DNA from 4 places in the Clostridium malenominatum genome. Region 4 is predicted to be linked to each of the others. Evidence: riboswitches for the same ligand, from Rfam matches in the RefSeq annotation. Region 4 holds a riboswitch; each other region holds the start of a gene.

Region 1 (5,617 bases), 140 kb from region 4:
GGCTTTTTAATATATTGATCTGTACCTAACTCATAACCTAAAAGTTCATCTTCCTCTTCTCCCTTTGCAGTTAAAAATATTATAGGTACATTAGAGCTCTTTCTTATTTCTCTGCATGCTGTAAAGCCGTCCATAACAGGCATCATAACATCCAATATTATTAAATGTACTCCTTCAGTTTTAAAAATCTTTAAAGCATCTATGCCAGTTTCAGCTTCTATGGTTTCATACCCTTCTCTTTTTAAGTATGCCCCTATAAGCTTTCTCATTCTTTCCTCATCATCTACTATTAAAATTTTTTCTTTCATAGCTGTACCCTCTGACTTTTTATTCAAATCTTCTAATATTTTCATTACCTTATCTTTAATTTTGCCACTTAGTAGTCTTAAATACAATACTAGTAATTCAACATTTTTTATTTATATATATAGGGACAGTTATCAACTTTTCACTATAATGCTTGTCTAAAAGCTTGAAAGTTATTAACCGTCCCCTAAATTTAAAATTTCAAATTTTATTGTTTGCACAAGAATGTATATGTTGTTTCATCCATATTTTTTACTATTGTATTAACTCCATATACTTGTTTTATATTTTCTTCATTTATTACTTCCTTTGTATTTCCATATGAGTATACTCCAGAGTTTTTAAGCATAATTATTTTATCTCCATACATTGAAGCTATGTTTAGGTCATGAATAGACATTATAGCCATAATATTTTTTTCTTTTACTAAGGAGCTTATTATTTCTAAGGTTTCTAGCTGATTTTTCATATCCAAACTACTAGTTGGTTCATCTAAAAGAATTATAGGTGATTGTTGAGCTATTGCTTTTGCAATAAATACCCTTTGTCTTTCTCCTCCACTAAGATTGTTGATATTTTTAAAAGCTATATTATTTAAATTCATCTCTTCTAATATATTAAAAACTATTTCTTTGTCTTCTTCTTTCACTTTAAAATTTATATTTTGCACTCTACCCATTAAAACTGTATCAATTACGCTGATAGGAAATGCAGTGTGGGTACTTTGAGGAACATAGCTAAATAATTTTGCTAGTTCCTTTGTATTCATTTTATTTATAAGTGTTCCATCTACAAGAACATTACCAGAGGAAGGTGGTATTATTCTGCTTATACATTTTAGTAAAGTAGTTTTTCCCGTTCCATTAGGTCCAAGTAAACAAGTTATTTCACCACTATTGGTTTCAAAACTTATATCTTTTAATATTGGAGTCTTTTCATAAGAAAATCCCAGTTTATCAACTTTTAATTTCATTAAAAATACTCCTTCCTATTTTGAATTATTAAATGTATAAACAAAGGTACACCAAGGTATGAAACTACTATACCCACTGGAATATTTACAGGAGCTAATAAAGTTCTCCCAATGGTGTCTGAAACCAATAGTAATATTCCTCCAAATATTGCTGAATAGGGTATTAAAAATCTGTGATCTCCTCCTACCATAAGCCGTGCTATATGGGGAGCCACTAGTCCTACAAAGCCTATTACTCCTGTGAAACTTACTATTGCTGCTGTTAAAAACACTGAAAATACTCCAACAACGGTCCTGCTTTTATCTGGATTTATTCCGAGAGTTTTAGCCATTTCATCGCCACCTGAAACCATGGCATTTAAAATCCAAGAATGTCTCATAAATACACATAAACTTACACTTAATATAACACCTAACAATAAAACATGTGACCATTTAGCACCATTTATACTTCCAAAAGTCCATTGTACTGCTGATGCCAGTTGATGGTCATCAGCGTAAAAATGGATAGTTGAGGTTACTGCACTAAATAGATAATTTATGGCTATACCAGATAGTATTATTGCTTCTGGTTTCATTCCTAGTTTTATGGAAATAGAATATACAAATATTGCACAAAGAATAGCGAAAATAAATGCATTTGAAATAATCCCTAAGTTACTATTGGAAAACAAGCTTATTCCAAAAATCATTGCTATAGACGCTCCACAAGCCGCTGCTGAGGATATCCCTATGGTAAAAGGGCTTGCCATAGAATTTTTAGTAATTCCCTGCATTATAGTTCCCGATACAGCAAGTCCCATTCCAGCTAAAACAGATAAAATGATTCTTGGAAGCCTTAAAAATACTATTACCTTTTGTTCCATATTAACTGAATTATTAGTTATAATATTTTTTATAGCACTAAGTATTTCTTTTAAAGAAACATCTACAGCTCCCACTCCTGTAAAGATAGCCATAAGTATGATGGTTACAATAATACTTATAGGAATAAACAAAAGTTTTATTTTAACTTTTTTATCATATTTTCTTCGTATATCACTTTGGGATATATTCAATGATGCCACCTCAATTTGCTTTACTTTATTTCTTTATTTCTGGGTAGAAATGTCCCTGTAAATTTTTAAACCCTTGGAAGTCTTCAAGCCATTGTCTATATATTTCATCAGGATTCAAATCCTTAAGTTGTTCAGGGTACATCCATTTAGCCATATATACAGCCCCTATTAATTTAGATGCTCCACCATGGCCAAACTGTGACATGGTATATACATTGTTATTTTTTACAGCATTAGTTTCATCCCAGCCTGCACGTTTTTTAATATCTTCAATTGTTTTATCCATTAACTCTTTAGACGGCGCCTCATATAATCCTGTGCCTTTTATAGCTTTATCTGGAGTAACATTTTTAAATATGAAGTCTGGATTCCTTTTTACTATCTCTTCTGAATCTACCTTTTTACCATGCATATCTTTAGGTGCATCTTCAAAAATATTTATTCCCCCAGAGTAGTTTATCATGTTAGCATAATAGTCTCCTGGGAAAGATGTATTATATTCTGTGGTACTTTCAAAATACACCTTCTTCTTTTCAACATCTTTAAGAGCTTTTTTTATGTACTCAATTGGCTCATTAAAATATTTTATAAACTTTTCCGCTTCTTTTTCTTTATCAAACATTTTACCTATGTTAGTTATTTGATTTTGAAAATCTGCCGTATCATATCCTGAAATAACAAATACCTTTATTCCAAATGGCTCTAGTTTTTTCTCAGCTTCTTCATAAGATCCATTGGCAGGAAGAATTAGTACTTCTGCACCTAATTCAGCTATTTTCTCATAGTTAAGATCCTTTGCATCTTTTCCGATAGTGTTTTTAGGGTCAAATTGTTTCCAATATTCTCTATCTTGGGCAGTACCCATATCTACTGCAATTACACCATTTATGGCTCCACAGGCACGAATAAGTTCGCTATTGTATCTATTAGCTACTACTGCTTTTTTTACTGGGAAAGGCAATTCTACCTTTCTTCCTACGTTATCCACTAATATAATTGTGTTATCCTTATCTGCTTGTTTTTCCCTTTCATCCTTGGCACAACCAGATAAAACGAAAATAGGTATTAACATTAACACCAAGATAAATTTAAAAAGTCTTTTTTTCATAATAAAATCCTCCTCTTAATTAATATGTGTAGGTAATTTCATGGAAGGGCTTATTATTTTTACTCAATAAAAAAAGGCTACTCAAAAAAAGTAGCCATAATTCACACAAATAAAATTTTAACCGCTACCTCCCACCGAGATAAATAATTAATTTTTATAAGGCAGGTCTCCTGACTTCAATTTCATCCTACTACCTTACCTTCCCAATTTAATAATCAGTGGCTATAAGGGTTCGTCCATTTTACAGTAGCGGGGGCTGTGTGGTTTTAACCAACTTCCCTATTAATTACATATGTAAACCTTATATTAATATTAAGTTTTATTTCATTGTCTATACTAATACAATTAGTAATTGTTGTCAATGCAAATTTTGTAATATTTCATCCTGCTATTTTTATAATAGGGCTTATGTTAATGACTTTTTCTTTATAATTCTAAATTTCTAATACTTTTTCATAACAATAAAAAGTTTTTTCTTTCCCCAAAAAACTCATCTCTCCAATAAGCTTATAACCACTTTTCTTAAAAAATCCGTTCATTTTTATATTCAATGAATAGGTATCTGTTTTTAAATATCTTATGTTATTTCTTAGTGCTAATTCATGGGCAAAGTTTATAAGTTCCGTTCCTATTCCCCTTTGTCTACGGTTACCACTTACAGCCATTCTGTGTACAACCAATGCATCTTCATCTAAGGACCAGTTTAATTCTTTATATTCATCAGGCTCTTCTCTGTTAATGCAAGCGAATCCAAGAAGCTCACCTTCTTTTTCTATTACATATAAGTCACCTTTTTCTATATCCTTTGCAAAATCTTTTTCCTTAGGATAATTTTCATCCCACTGATAGTTATTATAGGAATGCATTTCAACAATAGTTTCCTTAATAATTTTCATAATAACTTTTAAGTCTTCCCTATTTGCTTTTCTTATCATAATTACCACTCCATCTATACTTTTTCATCTGTTCTCTGCCTTATCTAAAACTAGTTCTATAATTTCTTCAACGGGCTCTATACCATAATACATGGCCTCCGTCATTGGTGTTCTTTGAGTTTCTAACATTTTATTATTCTATTCCTCTCGTCCTTTCCCTGAATCTCTTAATTCTATTAGGTCATCAGGATAAGGGGCGAAAAAACTTTGTTCTAGCATCTCTGTTATTCCAAATCTAATGGCATAGGATTTTATCATGTATAAACAAGTACTTAAGGGCAATTTGCCTTCCCTATATTTTTCTATGGTATCTCTTATAAATTCCTTTTCCTCTAAGGTTATATATTTTGAAAACAGAGCCATAGATTTATTTAGAACATTTATATTAGAAGTATACCTAGCATTTTTAGAAAAAGCCATTTTTAAATGTCTTTCATACTCCTCTAATACTTTTTCCACTTTATACTTTTCATGATTTGCTACAATGTTCCCTAGTTCCTTTAACTCCTTTTGATTATATGCCATGAGAAGCATTTTATTTCTACTGTGGAATTTAACTAGTTCTCCCATGGTATTAGCATTTTTTATCCCTCTAAAAGCAGCATTTATATAAATTCTGGTTAAAAAGTGTTCCCTAATTTTATAATTAGTCAGCCTTCCTTCATCCTCTATAGGATAATTAGGATAGTTTTTAATAGCTGCTTCTGCAAAAAAGCCTACTCCTTTTTCAGAACTTGAAGCTTTTTCTCTTCCGTTGTATATTTTAACCTCTTTAATACCACAAGAAGGGGAACGGCTCTTTAGTATGAAACCATCTATATCCTTAAGCTCTCCTATAAACTCTTTAGAAAACTCTACCATATCCTTTGTAAAGTCTCCTCCTGTTTTAGGTTGGATTAAATATAGCTCTTCCTTTTCTTTAATTATTCTTAAAGATTCCCTAGGTATTGGCAGTCCAATTTGGACTTCGGGGCAAACTGTAATAATTTCTACTTCACCTTTTAGCTTTTCTATAAAATCCTGAGAATTCATCTGTCCATCATATCTACAGGCTTCAAATCCAAGACATCTACTTACACAAATTCGTGGCTTTTCAAAGTTTATCATATATTCCCCTCACTTTTAATTTAAATTTACTCTTAATTACTATCCCTCAATAATTCCGCGAATTTCTTCTTCCACACCCCTTAATTCTCTTTCAAAATCATTAAGATTTCTTCCTAAGACATTTAATAAT
Region 2 (5,617 bases), 480 kb from region 4:
CATGGAAAAGACGTAATTACCTTTCTTCATAAGCATGGGGTAGAACCAATCTACTTAAGGAAGGGTAAACTTATAGATAGGGGATCATTATTTACAGTATCCTTAAAAGACAAATAAAGCATTCAAACTAAAGTTTGAATGCTTTTGTTTTGGAGGCGCCACCCAGATTTGAACTGGGGATAAAGGTTTTGCAGACCTCTGCCTTACCACTTGGCTATAGCGCCGTAAAATTTGGAGCGGAAGACGGGACTCGAACCCGCGACGTTCACCTTGGCAAGGTGACGCTCTACCACTGAGCCACTTCCGCATGTATGGTGGCTCGACCAGGAATCGAACCAGGGACACGAGGATTTTCAGTCCTCTGCTCTACCGACTGAGCTATCGAGCCATACTTAAATTATCGCTTAAACACAATTTCTATTATATAAGCCAATTGGTAATTTGTCAACTAGGAAAATGCTTAGCGTCTTCCAGTTTTTTAGTTCACTACTTGAATATTTAATTAGTTAAGGAAGAAATCCCTCAATGGATTTCTACCAAAACTAAATAACTAAAACATTAAAAACCTAAAAAACTATTTCCTAATGTCCACCAAAAATTCACTATCTTCTATGCTTGCTTCTTGCAAAGTTGCCATTTCATTCATTATTGCCAAAGCTGATTCTATAATGGAAAATTGTAGGGGACAACCTGATCCTTCCCCTAATCTCATTTGCATATCCAAACATGGTTTTAAACCAATTTCATTCATTACATATTTTGATCCAGGCTCTGCTGAGAGATGTGACGGAAACATAAAGTCCTTTACTCTTGTATTAAGTTTATAGGCACATAGTGCTGCGGCACAAGAAATTATTCCATCAATTACTATAGGTACTCTATTTTTAGCTGCCCCTAAAAAGCATCCACAAAGTCCTGCAATATCAAATCCCCCTACCTTAGCTATTACATCAATAGGATCTTTTATATCTGGATTATTAAGCTTAATAGCTTCCTTTACTACTCTCTTTTTATTAATAAAGCCTTCTTCCGTAAGTCCTGAACCCATTCCAACAATAGAATCTGAATCCATTCCAGAAAAAACACTAATAACTGCAGCACTGGTTGTAGTATTGCACATTCCAGCTTCTCCAGTGCCAAACAAATCATATCCTTCTTTTACTAAGTTGTCCACTATTTCTATACCTACTTCAATAGCTTTAATAGCTTCTTCTCTTGTCATTGCAGATTCCTTTGCTATGTTTTTAGTTCCGTAGGCTATTTTTTTATTAATTATTTTGTCATTATTAAAATTACCATTTACTCCTATATCAACTACAGTTATATCTGCTCCTACATTTTTAGATAATACTCCTATTCCTGTTACTCCTTTGGTATAATTATCTGTTATTATTGCAGTTAACTCTTGAGGACAAGCTGAAACTCCCTCTTCCCACACACCATTGTCAGCACACATTATAATTGTATTTTTCTTGTTTATTTTATTCTTAACCTGTCCAGTTATTCCTGCTATCTTTACTGCAATTTCTTCTAATTTGCCTAAGCTTCCTATAGGTTTGCTTAAACTATCCATTCTTTCCCATGCCTTTTTAATTGCCTCTTTGTCTCCTGACGATATGTTTTTTAAGGTTTGCTCTAATAATATCATATGTATCCTCCTCAATAAAAAAAAATTACCTCTACCCAAAGGTAGAGGTATTATAATCCTCAATATATTTTCTCTTCCCTCCGAAGAACAAAATCGACTCAATTTTAGGCAGTTCTCCTGGCTCAAGCATCATTCTCTTCCCTCCTTCCCAGAAAAACTCCAGTGGATGCGGGATTCGTTCGCTTATACAGTAGCGGGGGCTGCAGTGGATTTTTACCACTTTCTCTTTTAAACTATTACAGCACCTAAAATTATTATTAAGTTCAATAAAATTATATTCCTTTTTATTTAATATTACAAGTTATTTTTTTATCACATTCTCAATTATTTATTTTCATTTAAAGTTCTTAATATTCTTCCAATCTCTTCATTAGTGAATTGGTAACTACTGTTACAAAATTCACATTTTAACTCTTCAGTTTTATTATCATCATATAATTCTTGCAAATCATCTTTTCCAATACTTAGTAACGCTCTTTCAACCTTTTCCCTTGAACAATTGCATTTATATTCAGGAGTGAAACTATCTAATATTTTTAAATCCATATCTTCAAAGATAAATTCTAATATTTCTTCAATAGACATACCTCTGTCTATAAATTCTGTTATGGAGGCCACTTCTTCAAGTCTATAAGTTACAAAATCTGCTGTTAATTCTCCTGCTCCAGGCATCATTTGTATTATAAATCCTCCAGCAGCTTTAATACTTAAGTTCTCATTAACCAAAACTCCTAATCCAACAGCAGAAGGAGTTTGTTCTGATACTGTAAAGTAATACGCTAAGTCATCTCCTATTTCTCCGGAATAAATTGGAACTTGACCTACATATGGCTCCTTTAACCCAATATCTTTTATTACTGTAAGAGTTCCATCTTTTCCTATAGCTCCTCCTACATCTAACTTTCCTCTAATGTTTGCAGGTAAATCTACTGCTGGATTTCCTATATATCCTTTAACTTGACCATTAGGATAAGCAGTTGCTATAACTCCCTTTGCCTCTCCTCCACCATTCATTTGAATGGTAAGTTTGTCTTTATCTGACTTTAACATAGCTCCCATCAGTGCACCAGCTGTTAACATTCTACCTAAGGCTGCTGCTGCTGTAGCACTGCAATTATGTATCCTTACGCCCTCATTTACTAAGTCTGTAGTAATAGCTCCTATTATTCTTATCTCACCATCTTTTGCGATAGCTCTAACTAATTTATCACCCATTTGTTTACCTCCAAAATAAATTACTTGCCTATTACATAGGCTATTCTTTCCGTAGTATCTTTTATATAATTCTTTTCATAGTTATCTAGTATATGAAGTATATTTAATTTACTTTTTTGGATAGCTCTTTCTATTTCCTCTTCTCTATAAGCTCTTTCCCTGTGGACTTCATCAAACCTATTATAACTTTCTCCCTTCTTTAAAAAAAAAGTTAAATACATGTCCACTATCTCCTCTTCAAAAACGTTTTCCCATACATAGAATAAATCTTCTTCATCGTAGGTATAAGTATTGTTACCCAATATATTAGATAGTTTATAATATGAGTTCATATCAAATATAAATAATCCACCTTCATTCAAATGAAGACATACCCTGTTAAAAAACTCAATTAAATTCTCATATTCTAATATATAATTAACAGAATCTAAACAACAGGTTATCAAATCAAATTTTTTCCCTGATAAATCTAATTCTACTATGTCTTGGCATATTAGATTTCCCAGTATATTTTTCTCTCTTAGTTTTATTTCACACTCTGATAACATGTCTGGGGATAAATCTACCCCCCAAACATCTGAAAAATTTTCTCCTATAATTTCGGTAATATTTCCAGTACCGCAAGCTAAATCTAAATAATTCATCCTATTTATTTTGTATTTATTACAATAATCTAAAATAATTTCTGACCATTTAAAATAATCGATATCCTCTTTTACTAAACCGTCATATATATTTGCAAAATTGCTATAGCAGCTCATGAAAGTTTCTCCTTTGTGAATTTAATGGTACAGATTAAATATTATATATTATCTTTCTGCAAGTCAATATTTTTAGGTATATTTAATTCTTTTTTTCTCTTAGTCATTAAACCTCCGACTCTCCCAGTTTCTTCAGAGGTCAAGGAACTCCAACCTAGTTTTTCTACTTTATCTCTAAGTCCCAATTCATCAGCTATTTCATATTTTATTTTCTCTCTTAACTGTTCCATTTCAGTTAATTCTTTGTTAGCTTTCAATTTTTCTTTAATAACTTTTTTAAGTGGTGTCTTTCCCATACAAATCCCTCCCTATAAAGTATTTTTTACAGGAAGGGATTAATTTATTCATGAATATAATAAAGGTTGTAAAATTCTAGAATCTCTGATTTCACAAAGCATTCTAATCTTCTATAATTTTACAACTCTTTCTTTCATGTGCTATATGAGGAAATTCCTATGGAATTTCTACAACAATAAAAATTCCATAGGAATTTTATCTATAATCTATTCATCTAAAAAACTATATAACTAAAAACTAAAATAAGAGAGAGGGTTACCTCACTCTTATTTTTAATTATTCATTAAATAGATGACAAGCTACAAAGTGATCTTTTGAAACTTCTTTAAGTTCAGGTATTTCTTGTGAACATATTTCCTTAGCATATTTACATCTAGCCACAAATCTACATCCTGGTTTAGGATTTATTGGGCTTGGTACTTCCCCTTCAAGCATAATTCTATGTCTATTTTTTTCCACCTCTGGATCAGGTATTGGAATAGCAGATAGTAATGCTTGAGTATATGGATGCTTAGGATTTGCATAAAGTTCCTTACTCGATGTTAATTCCACCATAGTGCCTAAATACATAACTCCTACTCTATCAGATATATGCTTAACCATAGATAAATCATGAGCTATAAATAAATAGGTTAATCCAAGCTCTCTTTGAAGCTTAATTAATAAATTTACAACCTGAGCTTGAATGGATACGTCAAGAGCTGATATAGGTTCATCACAAACTATAAACTTAGGCTCAACAGCCAATGCTCTAGCTATACCTATTCTCTGTCTTTGTCCCCCTGAAAACTCATGAGGAAATCTTGAGGCATGTTCTTTATTTAACCCAACTAACTCTAGAAGTTCATAAATTCTTTGTTGTCTCTTTTCTCCTGTATATAGTCCATGGATATCTATACCTTCTGCTACTATTTCCCCAACTGTCATTCTTGGATTTAAAGATGCATATGGGTCTTGGAATATTATTTGAGCATTCTTAGTAAATTCTCTTTTTTCTGTTCCTTTAAGACTGTGGATATCTGTTCCTTCAAAAAAAACTTGTCCATCTGTGGCTCCATAAAGTCCTAAAACTGTTCTGCCACAAGTTGTCTTTCCGCAACCTGACTCTCCTACCAATCCTAAGGTTTCACCTTTTTTTATTTTAAAGCTAACATTGTCTACTGCTTTTAAAATTGCATTCTTGCCAACTTTAAAATATTTTTTTAGATTTTTTACCTCTATTAAAACATTATTATTATTTTCCATTATTTTTGCACCTCCCCTATAATTGGAGCTTCAACCTTTGGTGCTAAAGGATGCTGAAGCCAGCAATGTACGCTGTGAGTATCACTTAATTTACTAACCTCCGGCATTTCTTCCTTACAAATTTGCATACAATAATCACATCTTGATGCAAAGGGACATCCTACTGGTGGTTTCAATAAATCTGGAGGCGTTCCTTGTATTGAATAAAGTTCATCTTTATGACCAGTATCCAGTCTAGGTACTGATTTAAGCAATGCCCATGTATATGGGTGCTTTGCATTAAAGAATATTTCATCCGTTGTTCCTCTTTCAATTACTTTACCAGCATACATAACTTGAATCTTAGAAGCAACGTTAGCAACTACCCCTAAATCGTGGGTAATCAAAACTACAGCTGTTCCTAACTTATTTTGAAGCTCTTTTATAAGATCCATAATTTGCGCCTGTATTG
Region 3 (5,617 bases), on a different contig from region 4:
ACTATTATAATTCCTAAAGTAATTAATAAAAATGGAGTGAGTATTGCTCCAATCTTGTCTACCACTGAGGTTTCATTTATTGCAAAAAAATAGGTTATTCCAAAGAAAATTATGGATACTATTATTGAATTTGCCCCAGGAAATATGGGAAGTACGGCTAATTCAAAGGTAGTCGCCCCTGTTCTTGGTACAGCAAATAATGTACCTATGGTTAACATAATTATAGAACAAAGTATTTTACCAAAATTTGATGATATTTTACTTGTTAAATCCTCTGTTCTACCTCCCACTAAAGCAACTGCTATAATCCCTAGCATTGGCAGACCAATACATGTAGTTAAAAACCCTAGCCCAGTAATGGCCCACTTATCTCCAGAAATAAAACCAAGTGTTGGAGGAAAAATTAAATTACCTGCTCCAAAAAATGTAGAAAATAAAGCCAATCCTGTTATCAATATATTTTTTAAATCCTTACTCATCTTTTTCTCCTTTGTGCGTATTAAAAAAGTATTCATCCTCAAAGGTATGAATACTTTATTTTATAGAAAAACAACTCAATATGCAAGTAGTTTTTTCTTATTCGTAATCATTAATGAAAGCATTAAATATATTTTTCATATTTTCATATTTTAAATACATCTTTTCAGGATGCCACTGCACACCCATAATAGTTCTTCCCTCAATATTTTCAATTCCCTCAATTACTCCATCGCTAGAAACCGCACTTATTTTAAAACCCTTTGCCACACCTTTTACCGCTTGGTGATGAAAACTATTTACCTCTGCTTCCTTGCCTAATATAGAATGCAGCTTTGTATTTTCATTTATTCTTATCTTGTGAACAGCTACATGATAATCAGACCTTTGAGAGTGTTGTAGATGATTCCCTTTTACATCTGGTATATGCTGATATAAAGTACCACCATAATACACATTAATTGACTGTAATCCTCTGCATATTCCTAGTATTGGCTTGTTTAACTCTTCACAGGCCTTTATAATCATGAAGTCATAGCTATCTCTTGCAGGCATAATTGTTCCATTATTAAAAATTGATTCTTCACCATAATAAAAAGGATTAATATCCACTCCTCCAGTTATTATCACCTTGTCTACTAATTTAACCTGCTCTTTTACCTTTAAGTAATCTTCAGTTATAGGAAGTATTAAAGGAATTCCTCCACATTCTTCAACAGCTTGTAAATAGTCCTTGTTTGCAAATATTCTTTCGTAGCTTGAAAACCCTTCTTGACTATGCATCTGTATACTACTAACCACACCAATTATTTTTACTCCCATGACTATCCCCCTACGAATTTTTTATAGTTCTTACTTTATAAGTTTTATAACCCTTAAGGCAACTTTTGTATTTTTCTAAAACTTTAAAATCTACTTCTCCTTCATATATTATGCCCAAAGCATCTCCACTATGTGCCCCAATAATGCCATGTCCATTAATTTCATCTTTAATTTTAAGTATAGTTTCTAAAATCTCATATTTTAATCTTTCATTGTTTCGTTTTATGCTTTCCGTAGAGCAGTATGCAATCTTTTTTGTATCCCTTTCCTCCACTCCTTTTTTAAATATAGGCATTAAATCCTCAATATTACTTAATGGCGGAAGAGGGGTTTTATTAAATTGCAAAGTATCAACTTGTTTTTCCCCTTCAAAGACTAAAATATTAAATTGAAAATATTCTCCAATGGTTTCTCTATATAGTCCTCTTTTGTAATCAAATAAAGTCATTTTATTAAATATAATACTGTCCGTAGGTTCAATTTGGATACAATGTTTTATTATTTCATCCGCATTATACTTTTTATTAAACAACTTTAATAAACCATGATACACTCCACAAAGATCTGCTGTGCTGCTAGCAAAGCCTTTTCCTGTGGGAATATTTGATTTTATTTCTATATCTAAGTTGCTTATATACCTTTCTTCCCGCCATTCTTTGAGTAGATTTTCTATAAGCATAGAAGACTTTGAGTAATTGTACCTTAATTTAGGCTTATTAGTTTCAAATATCTTAACCTCAGTATACATATTAATCGGACAGGAACATAAAATATCTATATCACCAACTTTACCTTGAACTATTTCTCCAAAACTTCCTGGGTATTTTACTATAACCTCCATTATATATGCTCCTCATAATTTATATAGTTTTAATTTTCATTTTACCAATGGAAGCTTATAGTGTAAATAGCCTTATCACTTTATGTGATTTATTGACATGGAAATGAATAAGTGTTACACTCAACTTAAATAAAAATATTTATAGGTACCCCTATGGGTTTAAAAGGGAAAGAAGCTTTAATCTTCTGCGGTCCCGCCACTGTATTGATGAGTCTTTAGCATAATCCACTCAAATTTTGGGGAAGGAGCTAAAAGGCGATGAATCTAAGCCAGGAGAACTGCCTATGAATTAGTGACGCTTTAGCTTACGCGGATAAGCTAATGGTTTAATGAACTTAAACCGTTATCTTGAAGATAAGGGTTTTTTATTTTGTCTATATTTAAGGAGGAAAAAAATGAACAAATTGAAAAAAGTCTTAGTAGTATTTTTATCATTAATCATGATAACTTCACTTGTAGCTTGCGGAAAGGATAATAAAGTAGAAGATAAAAACAATGCAGAAAATATAGCTACTACAAAATATCCTTTAACAATAAAAGATTCTTATGATAGAGAAGTGACAATAGATAAAGAACCTGAAAGAATTATTTCCTTAGGGCCTAACGTTACTGAAGCAATATATGCTCTTGGAAAAGGGGATAAATTAGTTGGAAGAACAGATTTTTGTGATTATCCTGTAGAAGTTAAGAACGTAGCTTCCGTCGGTAGTTTACAAACCCCAAGTATTGAAAAAATCCTTGAATTAAAACCAGATATAGTAATAGCATCTACTCATTTTCCAAAGGATGTACTTAAAAAGTTAGAAGATTTAACAGTTAAAGTTGTTGCCCTTTATGGAGAAGATAGTTTTGAAGGTGCATACAACACCTTAGAAAAAATGGGTGAAGTTTTAAATGCTAAGGAAAAAGCTAACGAAGTAGTTAATAATATGAAGGAAAAAGTGGAATATGTAGCTTCAAAAGTTAAGGGACTTAATACTCCTTCCTTATATTATGTAATAGATTTTGGTCAATATGGAGATTTTACTGCTACTGGAGATACCTTTATCCATAAAATGATTCTAATGGCTGGGGGAAAAAATATAGCAGACGACGCTAAAGGATGGAAATATTCTATAGAAAAAGTTTTAGAAAAAAATCCTAGCATGGTTATTGTTCCAAAATATTTTGATGCTAAAGGGAGAATCGTAAAAACTAATGGATATAAAGATCTAGAGGCTATAAAAAATGGAAAGCTTTTTGAAATAGATAATAATATGCTAGATAGACAAGGACCAAGGCTTGCAGATGGTTTAGAGGAATTAGCTAAAATAATTCATCCTGAAGCTTTTAAATAAGGAGATCTCATGTCTTATATAAATAAAAGAAAACATAATAAATTTTTATTGATTATACTAATAGGAATATTATTTGCTTTAACTATTATTTCTAGCACTCTTGGTGTGGCAGACATAAGCTTTTATGGGTCTATGAAGATACTATCTTCTAAAATACCTTTTGTAGGTAAATATATTAGCTTAGAGGGAATTTCTAATACTCATAAGTTAATTATTTTAAATTTAAGATTACCTAGAATTATGTTGTCAGCCCTTGTGGGTGCTGGATTATCAATAGTTGGATGCGTATTTCAAGCAATATTTAAAAATCCTATGGCAGATCCTTATGTGCTGGGAATTTCTTCTGGCTCTGCCCTGGGTGCTGCTATTGCAATTATACTAGGAGTTAGCGGAGTTACAAGTTTTGCTTTTACTGGAGCCATACTTACTACTCTTTTGGTTTATAGTATTGCAAAAACTGGAACCAAACTTCCTACAAATACTTTGCTCCTTGCTGGAGTTTCAGTAGGATTTCTCCTCTCTTCCTTAATATCTTTAATTATGATATTTAATAGAGAACAGGTGGAGAAAATAATATTTTGGACCATGGGAGGGTTAAACACTGCCAATTGGAAAGCTGTTTTTTCATTGTTTCCTTTTGTGTTAATAGGTGGTTTTATTATATTTATTTTTTCTAAGGATTTGAATGTAATGCTTACTGGAGATGAAACTGCTTCTACTTTAGGAATTGAAGTGGATAAAATAAAGAAATTACTACTTACTATTTCTTCTATTATTATAGCTGCTTGTGTGTCTATGAGTGGAATTATTGGTTTTGTAGGCCTTATTATTCCCCACATGATAAGACTTTTAGTAGGACCTGACCATAGAGTATTACTACCTTTTACTGCTTTAGGTGGAGGAGTTTTTATGATAATTTCCGATACCTTAGCAAGGACCTTAGTGCCACCGGCGGAAATACCTGTTGGCGCTATTACTTCAATTTTTGGTGCTCCTTACTTCATATATCTTTTAATAAGAAATAAAAAGAAGGTGATGTAATAATGGAAAATAGCTTTTACTCTATAAACGTTAAGGATTTAAATTATTCCTATGATGATAAAAAAATATTACAGGATATAAATATAAGTTTAGAAAAAAATAAATTTTATTCCATTATTGGTCCTAATGGTTCTGGGAAAACTACTTTATTAAAAAATATAGCTAGAATTCTTCCTCCCCAAAAAGAATGTATATATATTGATGGAAAAGAAATTAATTCTTACAAAGTAAGAGATTTAGCAAAAAAAATGGCTTCCGTTCCCCAAAATACAAATATAGATTTTGATTTCACCGTTCTAGATATTATACTTATGGGAAGAAGCCCTTATTTGAAGGCTTTTCAAAATGAGGGAGAGAAGGATTTAAAGATTGCTCATGAAGTCATGGAGATGACAAATACTTGGCATTTAAAAGATAAAAATATAAATGAACTAAGTGGTGGAGAACGTCAAAGGGTTATAATCGCTAGAGCCCTTGCTCAAGAAAGTGAAATAATTTTGCTAGATGAGCCAATTTCTAATTTAGATATGCAACATCAACTAGAAATATTAGATACGGTAAAGTATTTAAATAGAGAGGTTACCATTGTTGCAGTACTACACGATTTAAATTTAGCTGGAGAGTACAGCGATTATATATTAATGCTTAAAGAAGGTAAAATCCTATCTTCTGGAAAACCTGAACAGGTGTTAACGGAGAAAAATATAAAAGAAACCTACAACATGGATACTTATATTTTAAAAAATCCTGTTACAGGAAAACCTCATATTATTCCAGTTAGCAAACGCTCCTTAATAGAAAAAACCTTGGTGATTTAATTAATCCAAGGTTTTATTTCTTTTCTAACATCTCTTAATACTCTTATTTTCGCATCATCATAGGCTTTAAAGGTTTCTAAAGCTTCTTCTAAGTTATAATACACTTTCCAATATCCATAGGTTATAAAATCTTCCTTTGGATTATGCATAAAAGCTTCTACGTCATCTAACGGTATACCCAAAAATATACCTATTTCATGGGGACAGAAATCCTCATATCTTTTTTTCAGTATTTCTAGTACTTCTCCTAAGTCCATTTCCTTTGTATATCCAAACTGATT
Region 4 (5,617 bases):
GAAAAATAAGTGATTTAACCCATAATAAAAATGGAGGAGCTATTCTTTTAGAAGGTAAAAAAGTTACGGAGTTTGGATATGATGTAATAAGGCTTAACATCAACGAAAATACAAAAATAATAAATGCAAAAGATAAAAAACAATTATCCTATAAAGATTTAAAAAAAGGCGCTGAGATAGTAGCTTATTATGATGGAGCAGTTACACGAAGTATACCTCCTATAGGAAATTGCATGGAAATAATAGTTTTACAGTAACATAGCAAAAGCAGTAGGTTTTTCTACTGCTTTTGTTATGCTATATTTTATCTAAAAAATTATCATAGTATATTTTTTCTATTTCTTTCATATATAAAGGTTTACTGAAAATATAGCCTTGAATATAATCACACCCACTTAATCTAAGGTATCTATAGTGTTCTATTTTCTCTATTCCTTCCGCGGTGACTTCTAAATTTAAGCTATGTGCTAAAGAAATTAACTTTTCCATAACTTGTCTTTCAGTTAATTCTAAAAGTTTATCATTTAAAGATTTGTCTAGTTTAATCTTACTAACGGGTACAAAAGTTAAGTAAAATAAGGAGGAATAACCTGTGCCAAAATCATCTAAAGTAATTTTAACACCAGTTTCCTTTAGATTATTAAGAAACTCTATTGAGTCGGATGTTCTCTTTAACAATATACTCTCTGTTATTTCGATTTCCAAGTATTTGGAGTCTACATCATTTTCTTCTAAAGTTTTTCTGATAAAGGAGATGTAGCTTTTGTCATTTACTTGTTTTGCAGAAAGATTTATTGCTATTGGTTTTAATTGAAAACCTTTGTTCTTCAATTCTGCTAATTGATGTATCACCTCTCTTGCTACCCATCGTCCTATTTCTAGTACAAGTCCTGATTCTTCAGCGATAGGTATAAAAAGTGAAGGAGATATATTGTAATTTTTTAATCTAAGAAGAGCTTCAAAACTTGCTATTAAACCTGTTTCTAAAGAAATTTGTGGTTGATACACTAGTACAAATTCTTCTTTTATTAAGGCATCTCTTAACATTTTTTCGATTTTAATTTTTTCGTTTAGTTCCTCCACCATTTCTTTATTAAAGTAGGCATAATTGTTTTTGCCAGTAGTTTTTATTTTGTACATGGCGGTATCGGCATTCATAAGCAATTGATTTGTATCTTCTCCGTCACGTGGATATAGTGTAATACCCATACTAAAACTTAAATGGAATTCACTATCTTTAATTAAAAATATATTTTTAAACAAATCCATTATTTTATTAGCATATTTTTCTATGGTGCTTGTGCATTGTATATTAGGTAAAAGAATTAAAAATTCATCTCCACCAAATCTAAATACAAATATTTCTTCACCTGAAATCTTAATAAGAGATTCACCCACCTGTTTTAAGGTTATGTCTCCATATATATGTCCTAAGGAATCATTTATTGCTTTAAAATTATCAATATCTAAAAGCATTATAGCACCTTGTGTTTTTGCATTTAACTGTTCCTCTAATTTTTTTATAAAACTTCTTCTATTAGGTAGACCAGTTAAAACATCGTGGTTGGCTAGATATTCTATATGCTCTTCTTGTTTTTTTAGATTTGTTATATCAAGAGCAATTCCAGTAAGCTGCTTTATATTTCCTAGTGAATCAAATATACCTTTTCCGTTGATTAATATCCATCTAAAATTTTCATCAGTAGACTTTGTGCGTATTTTATAATAAATTTCTTGTGTCTTGTTACGTTTATATTTTAAATACTCTTCTATTAATAATTGTTTATCTTCTGAATAAAAAATTTTATCAAAGACTTTATGCAAATCTTCTTTTCCATGGAAAGAAACATCAGTAATATTTTTGAATTCATTAAAAAGACATATAGTATTAGACTCTAAGTCGATTTCCCATACTGCGCTATTTGTACCTTTAATGGCAATGTTATATTTTTCGGTTAGATTTTCTAATTTTTCTGTATAACTTTGTATTTCCTTATACTGAGCCCTTAATTCTTCCTCCGACGCAGACAATTGTTGATAGGTTGCAGATAACTCCTCGTTTGATACGTTTAATTCTACTTGATGTTCCATAAGCTTATGAAAATACATATAGGTTTCATTAAGTATTTTGTTTATGGAATAAGAAATTCCAAAGAAGGTGTCATTTTTAAATAAAGGTAATCTATAATCTAAATTGTTTTCTAAATCTATTTCCATAATATTTTCATTTAATTTATTTACTGGTTCAATAATGTTTTTGCGCATTATTATAAAAAGAATGGCACCCATAGAAATTGTAATAATTAAAGATATGAAAAAGTTTTTATATATTAACAAGTAAACCTGGTTCATAGAAAGTCCTATATTAATAGCTCCTGTGATTTTGCCTTCAAGGAAAACAGGAATTGCTATATCAAGAACCTTGGACTGAGTTTTATCATAATACCATTCTTTAGCAAAGGTATTTCCTTTAAGAGCCTCCTTTAAAGTTTCATCGTCTTTATAAATAATTCCTATATTTTCTTTATTACTGTCTGCTATAGCCTTTAAGTTATTGTCCACTAAAAGTGCATAGATAATATTCTCTTTTTTCATCAAACCTTCTATAAGATTTTGATAAGAAAACTTTTTAGTTAACGTTTCAATATTATTTGCTAAAATACCTACTTGTACGAAATTTCCATCTATATTCTTTACAGAACCATATTTCATAAAATTGCCAAACTTTGCATCCGGCCTTATAGCTTCCATTAGCTCTAGGTTATCACTTAATACAAAATCATATAGGGGATGACCTTTATATGGTATCCAATCTATGTATCCTTCCACTGTTGAATAAAGTATTTTTCCTTCTTTGTTCATCCAATGTAATTCATCCACCTTTAGTTTCTTTAATTGGTCTTTTAAAAATTCATTACTTAAATTATTTTGGTTTTTTATAAGTACATTTGAAGCTACTCTTATTTTATCTTCCAACATTTCATTAATTGTTTCTAAGGAATTGTGATTATCTGATAATTGATTTGCCACTTGTTTTACAAGGTTTATTCCATCTTCATTCATTTGTTTTAACAATGAGGTTTTGCTTATATAAAAAGTAGCGCTACTCACACTTAAAATAGAAATTAAGGCAACAATTAAAGGAATAAAAATTAATTTAGTTTTATTTACTATATTGTGTTTGGAATTTTTATTCTTCATAAGCACCATCCTATACCTTGCAAATTTTTATATTAATTTATCTGGACTACTGAGCATAATATTTTATGAAATAATTATTATACTCTAAATTATAACATATAAGGAACTATTTTGAGTAAATTAGACAGACAAAATTTTCGTATAATCTACATTTAAGATAATAATATAGAATATTAAAAATAGCTTGATTATTATTTCATAGTGTGTTAGAGTATACATGAAAATTAAATATTTGGAAAATAGGTTTAACAGAGTTTTTTATCTGTTAATTAAAAGGGAAGTGGGTTTGAATCCCACGCGGTCCCGCCGCTGTAATAGAGGAGTTTTTTGCAATATTCCACTGGGAAACTGGGAAGGATGCAAAAGGCTATGATACTTAAGCCAGAAGACCTGCCTGTTTATTACACTGAGAATTCTACGAGCGATAGATAGTGTTTGGAAATTTATTTCTATATCATTTTGTATTTACTATCCTCCTGATGCTTTGTCAGGAGGATTTTTATTTTAATTATTTAACTTACTTAATAACAAAATGTATGTATAAAAAAGATTCAGGATTTCAATAATCGTAGGGTTCGATATTGAAATCTTTTTTATTTTAAAGAGAGGATGAGGGATATGAAAAAAGTCTTAAGTTTAGTGTTAGTAGTTTTATTATTAACAAGCTTTACAGCTTGTGCTAAAACCTCTAATGTAGGTGGATTAAGTAATTCAAAAAGTGTGGACAAGGCAACAGATAAGGAGCTGTCAATAGATGTAAAAGGTGAAACTTACCCTTTAGCTATAAGGGATTATTTAAAAAATCACATTGTTTTAGATAAAAAACCTGAAAAAGTGGCTGTGTTATCAGGAACTCCTCTTAATATTTGGTACGATTTGGGTGGGAAATCTGTGTGTACTTCCGATGTTTCAGAAAATATAAAGCTTATACCTGAATACAAGGAAGAAATCATGAAGCTTCCTAAAGTAGGTGCCGTTTATTCTGTAGATATGGAAGCCATTATAGCTGAAAAACCAGATTTAATTATTGCCCAAGTAGGAACTCAATCAACCCAGGCAAAAAAACTTAAAGACATGGGGTTTAAAGTAATTACCACTCACATAAGAGGTTTTGATGATGTAATTTCAACCTATAAAGCCTTTGGAAAAATACTTGATAATACAAAAGAGGCTGAAAGAAAAATAGAGGAGCTTAAGAATGAAAAGGAAGCTTTTGTATCAAAGCTACCCTCTGAAAGTAAGTCAGTGGTGATTTTATATGTAACATCTAAATCCTTAGCAGTGAAGCTTGATAACAGCATAGCAGGAGATGTGGCTAAGATTTTAAAGCTTAAAAATATTGCATCAGATCTTCCAGCAGACACTATAGGCTCAGAAACAACACCTTTAGATATAGAGTACATAGTTGGAAAAAATCCAGATTATGTTCTAGTTACTAGCATGATTTCCAGCAATGAAGAAGCTAAAAAATCTATGGAAAATCACTTTAAATCCAACCCAGTATGGAAGGGAGTAAAGGGGATTTCGGAGGGAAGAGTAGTTTATTTGCCACAAGAGTATTTTCTCTATAATGCAGGGCCTTACTACAATGAAGCTATAGAATATATGGCAAGGAGTGTATACCCTGAAGTATACGGAGAGTTGACAGAGTGGTATGGAAAATAATATTTCAATTAAAGACAGTAAGAAATACAAAATAACAGTAATATTCATATTAGCGGTACTTCTCCTAGCAGGCTTCATATTAGGTAATTCAAAAGGCACTCTTCAGGTGGGAGCAAGGCGTATATTTGAAGTGATAATGAATGACGATGGAAGTGCTGAAAGGATGGTAATTTGGAATATAAGGCTACCTAGAATGATACTTGCAGCATTGGTAGGGGTAAATCTTGCATTGGCAGGTGCTATTTTACAGGGTGTAATGAATAATCCTTTAGCAGATCCAAGCATAATTGGCATAAGCAGCGGAGCAGGGCTTTTTGGAATCGTAATATTAGTTGTTTTACCACAGTATCAAGGATTGGTACCTATTGCGGCCTTTATAGGGGCCATGCTAGCAGCAAGTATTATATATATTCTGGCATGGAAGGGTGGAATACAGCCCACAAGAATAATACTAGCAGGGGTTGCAGTGTCTTCTTTATTCGGAGCGGGAATTTCGGGAACCTTAGTATTTTATAGTGATAGAGTCCATGGAGCTCTTACCTTTATGAATGGGAGTTTATCAGCTAGAAGCTGGCCAGAGGTAGGAACTATTTTGCCTTATACAATAATAGGAATAGCTTTAGCTATAATATTTTCTGAAAAGCTTAACATTTTGATTTTAGGAGATGATGTAGCAAGGGGACTTGGTCTAAATGTAGAGAGGACAAGACTTGGTTTTACAGCACTAGCTGCATTCCTTGCAGCTTCATCT

The links. Region 4 has a riboswitch for cobalamin ahead of ABDZ69_RS04905 (ABC transporter substrate-binding protein). Riboswitches for the same ligand answer to the same signal wherever they lie in the genome.
Region 1: it holds a riboswitch for cobalamin, as region 4 does, so the genes downstream of both, ABDZ69_RS04180 (ABC transporter substrate-binding protein) here and ABDZ69_RS04905 (ABC transporter substrate-binding protein) in region 4, are expected to answer to the same signal.
Region 2: it holds a riboswitch for cobalamin, as region 4 does, so the genes downstream of both, cobT (nicotinate-nucleotide--dimethylbenzimidazole phosphoribosyltransferase) here and ABDZ69_RS04905 (ABC transporter substrate-binding protein) in region 4, are expected to answer to the same signal.
Region 3: it holds a riboswitch for cobalamin, as region 4 does, so the genes downstream of both, ABDZ69_RS16310 (ABC transporter substrate-binding protein) here and ABDZ69_RS04905 (ABC transporter substrate-binding protein) in region 4, are expected to answer to the same signal.

What each region holds. Positions count from the first base shown of each region.
Region 1 covers NZ_BAAACF010000001.1:835,732-841,348, reverse strand. Annotated here, with positions in the region: gene ABDZ69_RS04195 (response regulator transcription factor) at 1-308, opposite strand, end outside; gene ABDZ69_RS04190 (ABC transporter ATP-binding protein) at 515-1,279, opposite strand; gene ABDZ69_RS04185 (FecCD family ABC transporter permease) at 1,279-2,337, opposite strand; gene ABDZ69_RS04180 (ABC transporter substrate-binding protein) at 2,363-3,445, opposite strand; cobalamin riboswitch at 3,589-3,764, opposite strand; gene ABDZ69_RS04175 (GNAT family N-acetyltransferase) at 3,880-4,380, opposite strand; gene ABDZ69_RS04170 (YbgA family protein) at 4,519-5,487, opposite strand; gene ABDZ69_RS04165 (synaptonemal complex protein 1) at 5,527-5,617, opposite strand, start outside.
Region 2 covers NZ_BAAACF010000001.1:502,135-507,751, reverse strand. Annotated here, with positions in the region: gene ABDZ69_RS02580 (DUF6873 family GME fold protein) at 1-117, shown strand, start outside; tRNA gene ABDZ69_RS02575 (tRNA-Cys) at 151-224, opposite strand; tRNA gene ABDZ69_RS02570 (tRNA-Gly) at 233-307, opposite strand; tRNA gene ABDZ69_RS02565 (tRNA-Phe) at 313-388, opposite strand; gene cobT (nicotinate-nucleotide--dimethylbenzimidazole phosphoribosyltransferase) at 575-1,648, opposite strand; cobalamin riboswitch at 1,739-1,912, opposite strand; gene hslO (Hsp33 family molecular chaperone HslO) at 1,973-2,863, opposite strand; gene ABDZ69_RS02550 (methyltransferase domain-containing protein) at 2,884-3,624, opposite strand; gene ABDZ69_RS02545 (alpha/beta-type small acid-soluble spore protein) at 3,666-3,920, opposite strand; gene ABDZ69_RS02540 (ABC transporter ATP-binding protein) at 4,198-5,166, opposite strand; gene ABDZ69_RS02535 (ABC transporter ATP-binding protein) at 5,166-5,617, opposite strand, start outside.
Region 3 covers NZ_BAAACF010000012.1:121,222-126,838, forward strand. Annotated here, with positions in the region: gene brnQ (branched-chain amino acid transport system II carrier protein) at 1-479, opposite strand, end outside; gene ABDZ69_RS16300 (gamma-glutamyl-gamma-aminobutyrate hydrolase family protein) at 577-1,299, opposite strand; gene ABDZ69_RS16305 (GHMP family kinase ATP-binding protein) at 1,310-2,140, opposite strand; cobalamin riboswitch at 2,267-2,440, shown strand; gene ABDZ69_RS16310 (ABC transporter substrate-binding protein) at 2,536-3,477, shown strand; gene ABDZ69_RS16315 (FecCD family ABC transporter permease) at 3,487-4,518, shown strand; gene ABDZ69_RS16320 (ABC transporter ATP-binding protein) at 4,521-5,336, shown strand; gene ABDZ69_RS16325 (DUF3793 family protein) at 5,333-5,617, opposite strand, start outside.
Region 4 covers NZ_BAAACF010000001.1:979,678-985,294, forward strand. Annotated here, with positions in the region: gene ABDZ69_RS04895 (hypothetical protein) at 1-257, shown strand, start outside; gene ABDZ69_RS04900 (EAL domain-containing protein) at 298-3,201, opposite strand; cobalamin riboswitch at 3,426-3,613, shown strand; gene ABDZ69_RS04905 (ABC transporter substrate-binding protein) at 3,820-4,866, shown strand; gene ABDZ69_RS04910 (FecCD family ABC transporter permease) at 4,856-5,617, shown strand, end outside.